DNA from 3 places in the Yoonia sp. GPGPB17 genome. Region 3 is predicted to be linked to each of the others. Evidence: riboswitches for the same ligand, from Rfam matches in the RefSeq annotation. Region 3 holds a riboswitch; each other region holds the start of a gene.

Region 1 (2,264 bases), 2.8 Mb from region 3:
TAAGCGTCCACCCAAGGTGGCCGTGGCCTGTATTATAGAACACACGATCGCTTTTCCCCGGCCCGACGCGCGGCATCATATTGGGCATCATCGGACGCAATCCGGCCCAAGGCACACAGCTTTCTGTGGATACGTCCGGGAAATGCTCTTCACACCATTTAATCAGTGGGCGGACACGACGTTCTAAGATGTCGCGATTCTCGCCGTTAAACTCAGCCGTGCCAGCGATTCGGAAGCGATTCTTGCCCAAACGCGACGATACGATCTTGGCCTTATCGTCCAACAACGACGTTGTCGGCGCTGCGGCCTGAGAAACCTCATCATTAAGGTTCACTGTGATCGAATAACCTTTGACCGGGTACACGTTCACGCGGTCACCCAACATCTGCGCGAACTTGCGGCTACCGACACCCGCAGACACGACAACCGCGTCATACCGGTCCTCTTGGCCGCATTCGACATGCACACCATCCGCACGCACATGCAGATCCGTAACAGGCGCGCCAAGTTTGAAAACAACACCCTGCTTCTTCAGCCAATCCGCCAGCCCGATAGTGAATTTGTGAATGTCGCCCGTGCTGTCGCTTTCAGTCCAGAAACCACCAATGATATCGCCACGAAGAGTGGGTTCTTTCGCCATCACTTCGTCGACGGTCAGCTCATGCCGTTCCAACCCGCCTTCCGCCAGCAGGCCATTAACCATCCGCGCATGCTTGAGGTCTTTCTCGGTCTTGTAAAAATGTAGGATGCTTAAGCAGGGCTGAAGTCAAAATCGACACCTGATTTATCCGCCATCTCGGCCAGCCCTGCGCGCGCAGCAACAGCCATTGCAGCCGTCTTCGTGGTATTAGACTTGTAACGAGGAATGTTGGCCAGAAACTCTGTCATCCAGCTGACCTTGTGCCAACCTGGGCGCGGGTTCACGAACAGGGGCGCATCACCCTCAAGCATCCATTTGATACCTTTCAGGACGGTGGACCATTGGTTCCAGACTTCCGCGTTTGACGCGCTCAACTGGCCTCCATTGGCAAAGCTGGTTTCCATCCCGGCGTAACGTTGACGGTCATAAACCGTGACGTCAAAACCGCGGATCATCAATGAATATGCAGTGGTTACGCCAGTGATTCCGGCGCCGAGAACAGCAATCGAAGGCATGGTAAATCCCCTTACCAAATGCCCCCACCGTCTGTTGTACCTGAGAGATTCGCCCTGATGCTTAAGCTTGCTCCTTCGGCGGACCACTCAAGGTCTCTCTTCGGTGTGTTGCACCCCAACCGGTCCTTTTGCCTGAGAGTGACCGGGGCGGTTGCTCCTTCGGCGCCAGACTGAACCGAACTCTCCCGGTCAGCGTGTTTCCTATTGGAAACCTCATAGACAGATTGCTGCACAAAGCAACAAGAATCTGCAGCCTGTTTCAGCGGCTCTCAAAAGCGTCTAGACCGTGTGATTTAAGTTGCGAACCCACCCGTCTCAGCTATCCAGCGCTGCAAGCGCGCGCAATAGGAGGGAACGCGATTAGGCAAATTCATAAAGGTGTCCAGATCGTAAAGTGCCCAGCGCTGCCCTTCATCGCCAAATATGATGTCTTCGACGGCGAATGGCGGCAACCAAGCGACAAAGAACGCGACCCATTTGCCCGGATCGTAGTTCGCAGGGAATGCGCTTTCCCAGAGCACCGCTGAGGGCGGCAGGACCAGCCCCAGCTCTTCCCGGGTCTCGCGTGCGACGGTCTCAAACGGGGTTTCACCGCCATCACGGCCTCCTCCGGGCAAGTCCCAAAGGTTGGGATAGGTGATATGATCGAAATCATCGCGCAGGATACTGATGATCTGGTTACCCAAAAACAGGGCAACCTTCGCCCCATCATGCGGCCCCGTTGTGTCCATATCCTGCGCCTCGTACACTGTGGGTATGCCCGCCCTTTGCCGTGATTGCCTGACCACATTCGACAGCGAAACCCGCTGTCTGAAATGCCGCAGCCCAAGGGTGACGCGGCACCCGGAGTTGTTTGACCTTACCATTGCCCACATGGATTGCGATGCCTTCTATGCATCTGTCGAAAAGCGCGACAATCCGGAACTGGCCGACAAGCCCGTGATCATAGGCGGCGGGCGGCGTGGCGTCGTCTCGACCGCCTGTTACGTGGCGCGGATCAAAGGCGTGAAATCCGCCATGCCGATGTTCAAGGCGCTGAAACTCTGCCCCGAGGCGGTGGTCGTGCGACCGAATTTCGATGCTTATGTCGCAGCCTCCAAGGCCATTCG
Region 2 (2,264 bases), on a different contig from region 3:
GCTGCCTGTCGTAAATACGGTTTTGTCTTGGATCAGCGCCACCATATTTAGTAGTTAACCTGCTCGAAGCCGTAATTTCCTTCATAATCACGCCATTCCACGAAAACAGAGCGATGGAAGATGCCGGGGCAGTTCGAGCCAAAACCTGCCGTTCCAACATGCGCCTCTGGCAGAGCGGCGACAGAGCTTCGTGTCCAACGGAAATCGCCTTGTGTACCATAGGTGCCCATGCGGACGTTATCTGACCGATTGCAATCACCGTCGCTACCAGACTCCCACTGGCGCACATAGCGCGCATCGAAAACGCGAATGGAGCGAACGAAATTGAACTCTGCTCCGCTGATGTCGATGTCCGCTCGATCTTGGACAAGCTGAAGTGCGAACCCCTCCGGCAATGGAGCCGCGTTACCACCGGTCAAGCGAACAACGGCGGGTTGCGGCTCCATGCCGTCCGTGAGTGGGGGCGCTTGAAATGTCGGGGCAGGTGCCCCGGCCATTCGGCCATCAATGCCTGTGACTGGGGTGCCTGCCTCATCCACGGGGAAGGATTGCAGCGGCGCGGTTTGCTCCAGCTCGAAGAAGATTTCGTAAATCCGTTCGCTGGTCAAAGTGTCGGGATCGACGGTGTAGGCCGCGCCCGTAGGGCAGCGCCATATCTGCAAGGGTGGTTCGACAGGCCATGGTGTGATGCGGCGAATGAATTCGACGCGGGCTCTTGCGCAGGGAACGGATGCGGGCCATCCACCGGATAGGCACAAGAGAATGGCGCAGTCGATTTGATAGGTCTGGGCCTCGGCACGTTGCGGTGCAGCGGTGATGCTGGCTGCTGCGAGCGCTGCAACGGCCAAGGCTGAGGATTTGAGCATATTCAGCATGGGGCCTCCTTGATGCGCGCGTGAGAGACTTCTTTCAATAATACGGTTTTCGCAAAATAATACGGTTTTGATAAGTCTCGTTAAACAGCGCCTAGGTTTGTAGGTCGCACTGGGCAGCGCTTGAAAATATCAATCTTCTACGGAAAGGAGTGCATTGTAAATTTTCCTACACAGCGGTATAAAGGGCTTGCGGGAGAGACGATTTGATTCGTCGCCGAAGGAGCAACCGCCCCGGAAACTCTCAGGCAAACGGACCGCGCAAAGTACAATTCTCTGAAAAAGAGGGCTCTGCCTTCTGCCGATGGTGTAAACGGGCAAGCTCGTGAATCTCTCAGGCCAATGACAGAGGGGGCAACTTAACTGCCGCATTCAGCGGTTTAGGAGTTGCCATGATTGCAAGACCAGGAACTGTCGCTGTGATTGGGGCCGGAGTGACCGGCGTTACCACGGCCTATCAGTTACTTAAACGTGGGTTTGATGTGACCCTGTTCGAGCGTAACAGGCATGCCGCGATGGAAACCAGTCTAGGCAATGGCGGCCAGATTTCGGCGTCCAATGCGGAGGTGTGGAATTCTTGGGCCAATGTAAGCAAGGGCATCCGGTGGATGTTGACCAAAGACGCGCCATTGCTGGTTGGCCCGTACCCCAGCTTTCACAAGATCAGTTGGATGACGTCTTTCCTGCGGGCCATCCCGAGCTACGAGAAGAACACTATTCGCACCGTCGAACTTGCCTTGGCCGCACGCGACGCGTTGCTCGGCATGGCGGCGGATGAAGGCATAGACTTTAATCTTGAAAAGCGCGGAATTCTGCATTTCTACGAAACAAAGGCAGAATTTGAGGCAGCGGCGCGGGTCTCGGAACTGCTGGCCAAGGGTGGATTGACGCGCCTTCCGGTGACGACGGAAGAGATCTCCGCAATCGAACCGACACTGAAAGGTGTGGGCTATGCTTAAGCTTCTATACTGAGTCCGATTTCACGGGTGACATTCACAAGTTCACCACTGGGTTGGCGGACGCTGCAGAAGCACAAGGCGCGACGCTGCAGTTCGAAACGGATATTCTTGATGTTGCATCGACTGATGCAGGTATGCGGGTGGATTTTGGGGTCGAGGGCGCGAAAGATAGCGCGATCTTTGACCGGGTCGTGATCTGCGCAGGCGTGATGTCTAAAAAGCTGGCTCGTCGTTTAGGCGAAAACGTGAACATCTATCCGGTTAAGGGCTACTCGATCACGGTCAACCTGAACGATGAAAAGGCCCAGAACGCCGCGCCTTGGGTCAGCCTACTGGACGACAAGGCAAAAATCGTGACGAGCCGCTTGGGTAAAGACCGTTTCCGGGTGGCAGGCACCGCTGAATTGTCTGGTTACAACCGCGACATTCGACA
Region 3 (2,264 bases):
GGCAATCATCGCGTTATAAGCAGCTTCATCCATCATGCTGTCCAGTTGCGAGGGATCAGACGGTTTGATCTTAAAGAACCACCCCGCACCCATGGCATCGCTATTGGCAAGGCTGGGATCATCGGCAAGTGCCGTATTCACTTCAACAATCTCGCCGTCTACGGGGGCCATAATATCAGAGGCAGCTTTGACACTTTCGATCACGACGATCTCATCATCTTTGGCAACTGTTGCACCGACCTCGGGCAGTTCAACAAAGACCAGATCACCCAGTTGTGTCGTTGCATGCTCGGTAATACCGACAACATATGCGTCGCCCTCGGCGCGCAGCCATTCGTGTTCTTCAGTGTATTTCATGGTGTTTCTCCCTTTTATCGTTTGAAGTTGGCTGGTGTGAACGGCAATTTGGTGACGGTCAAAGGCTGGCGCTTACCGCGCAACTCGCCATAAACGCAGGTGCCGATGTCGGTATGTTCGGCCGTGACATAGCCCATCGCCATGGGCCCGCCGATCGTGGGGCCAAACCCGCCAGAGGTAATCGTGCCGATAGGGTCAGTTGCATTCTCATCAGCGTAAAGCGTGACGCCTTCACGCATCGGTGCGCGGCCATCAGGCCGCAGCCCGACACGCTTGCGCATCACCCCATCCTGAAGCTGGGCCAGAATGTGATCTGCACCCGGAAACCCGCCAGCGCGGCCCCCACCGCGGCGGCGCACCTTCTGAATGGCCCAGGTCAAAGCGGCCTCAACCGGCGATGTCGTCTCATCAATGTCATGGCCATAGAGGCAAAGCCCGGCCTCCAGCCGCAGGCTGTCGCGCGCGCCAAGACCGATTGGTTCGACATCCGCATGATCTAGCAGCGCCTGTGCGACCCTTGGGGCATCATCCGCCGGGACCGAAATCTCGTATCCGTCCTCGCCGGTATACCCAGACCGCGACACCCACGCCGCAACCCCCAACAGGTCAAGTGTTGCGACATCCATGAATGCCATATCCGCAGCACGTGCATCCAATGCGCTTAACACCGCTTCAGCGGCGGGACCCTGTAATGCCAGCAGCGCACGATCAGTGATTTCCGTGACCCTCAGTTCTGGCGCAAGTGTCGCTTGCATATGGGCGATGTCAGCCGCTTTGCAGGCCGCGTTGACAACCAAAAAGACATAATCACCACGGTTCGCCAGCATCAGATCGTCTGCGATCCCACCGGCTGCATTGGTGAAGAAACCGTAGCGCTGACGCCCCACTGAAAGACCAAGGATATCGACGGGTATGAGCCGCTCCAACCCTTTGGCAGCGTCGGCATAGCTTGCGCCCTGCACAACAACCTGCCCCATATGGCTGACGTCAAATAGGCCCGCCTTGGCACGGGTGTGCAAATGTTCCTTCATCACACCGAGGGGGTATTGCACAGGCATCTCGTAGTAAGCGAACGGAACCATCTTGGCCCCCAACGACACGTGCAATGCATGAAGCGGTGTTTTGTGCAGATCAGCCATGTCTTGCCTTTCTTCAGCCGACAAGACTTGCATCAAATCAAGCGGCACCTTCTTTGCGCCAAGCTAAACCTGCGCTTCGGTGCCTCCTCTGTCCACTTGCCTGAGATCGCTATCCCTTCGGCGGGTGCGCAAAGCACCACTCTCCAGAGTGTTTGTATCCTGACGCTGGTCCTGCGGCCTGAGAGTTTCCGAGGCAGTTGCTCCTTCGGCACCAGTTGTCTGGTTCTCCCAACATCAAGATGTATTTGTTTCGTATCGGAAACGGGCCCGCCGTGGCAAGCCATATCTGAACGAAAACACTCAAAAACGCGTTAACCCGTGTCAGCGTTGAGATCACGACAATGCCCAATCGGGCATTTACTGTCACGCTCGAACGGCTAGGCTATAGTGAATGCCAACCGACTGGAGAGCCTGATGTCCCTCAAATACCTGCACACGATGGTCCGCGTAAAAGACCTAGAAAAATCCATGGCCTTTTATGCTTTGCTGGGCCTGAAAGAAACCCGACGATTTGATCATGAAGGCGGACGGTTCACGCTTGTTTTCATGGCACCTCCGGGGCAAGAAGACTGCCCGGTCGAGCTGACTTATAACTGGGATGGCGATGATGCCCTGCCAGATGATAGCCGTCATTTCGGCCACCTCGCCTACCGTGTGTCGAATATCTATGAGACCTGTCAGCACCTGATGGACAACGGCGTGACCATCAACCGCCCACCGCGCGACGGACATATGGCATTTGTGCGTTCTCCCGATAACATCTCGATC

The links. Region 3 has a riboswitch for glycine ahead of gcvT (glycine cleavage system aminomethyltransferase GcvT). Riboswitches for the same ligand answer to the same signal wherever they lie in the genome.
Region 1: linked by a shared signal. The riboswitch ahead of QTO30_RS16695 (D-amino acid dehydrogenase) and the one ahead of gcvT (glycine cleavage system aminomethyltransferase GcvT) in region 3 are both predicted to bind glycine.
Region 2: linked by a shared signal. The riboswitch ahead of QTO30_RS22210 (FAD-dependent oxidoreductase) and the one ahead of gcvT (glycine cleavage system aminomethyltransferase GcvT) in region 3 are both predicted to bind glycine.

Annotation. Positions count from the first base shown of each region.
Region 1 covers NZ_JATACI010000002.1:3,169,381-3,171,644, reverse strand. The annotation lists partial or broken gene QTO30_RS16695 (D-amino acid dehydrogenase) at 1-1,155, opposite strand, end outside; glycine riboswitch at 1,266-1,353, opposite strand; gene QTO30_RS16690 (NUDIX hydrolase) at 1,449-1,886, opposite strand; gene QTO30_RS16685 (DNA polymerase IV) at 1,912-2,264, shown strand, end outside.
Region 2 covers NZ_JATACI010000005.1:95,404-97,667, reverse strand. The annotation lists gene QTO30_RS21850 (hypothetical protein) at 48-875, opposite strand; glycine riboswitch at 1,056-1,142, shown strand; gene QTO30_RS22210 (FAD-dependent oxidoreductase) at 1,265-1,831, shown strand; gene QTO30_RS22205 (FAD-dependent oxidoreductase) at 1,756-2,264, shown strand, end outside.
Region 3 covers NZ_JATACI010000002.1:319,464-321,727, reverse strand. The annotation lists gene gcvH (glycine cleavage system protein GcvH) at 1-357, opposite strand, end outside; gene gcvT (glycine cleavage system aminomethyltransferase GcvT) at 372-1,496, opposite strand; glycine riboswitch at 1,653-1,737, opposite strand; gene QTO30_RS01965 (VOC family protein) at 1,911-2,264, shown strand, end outside.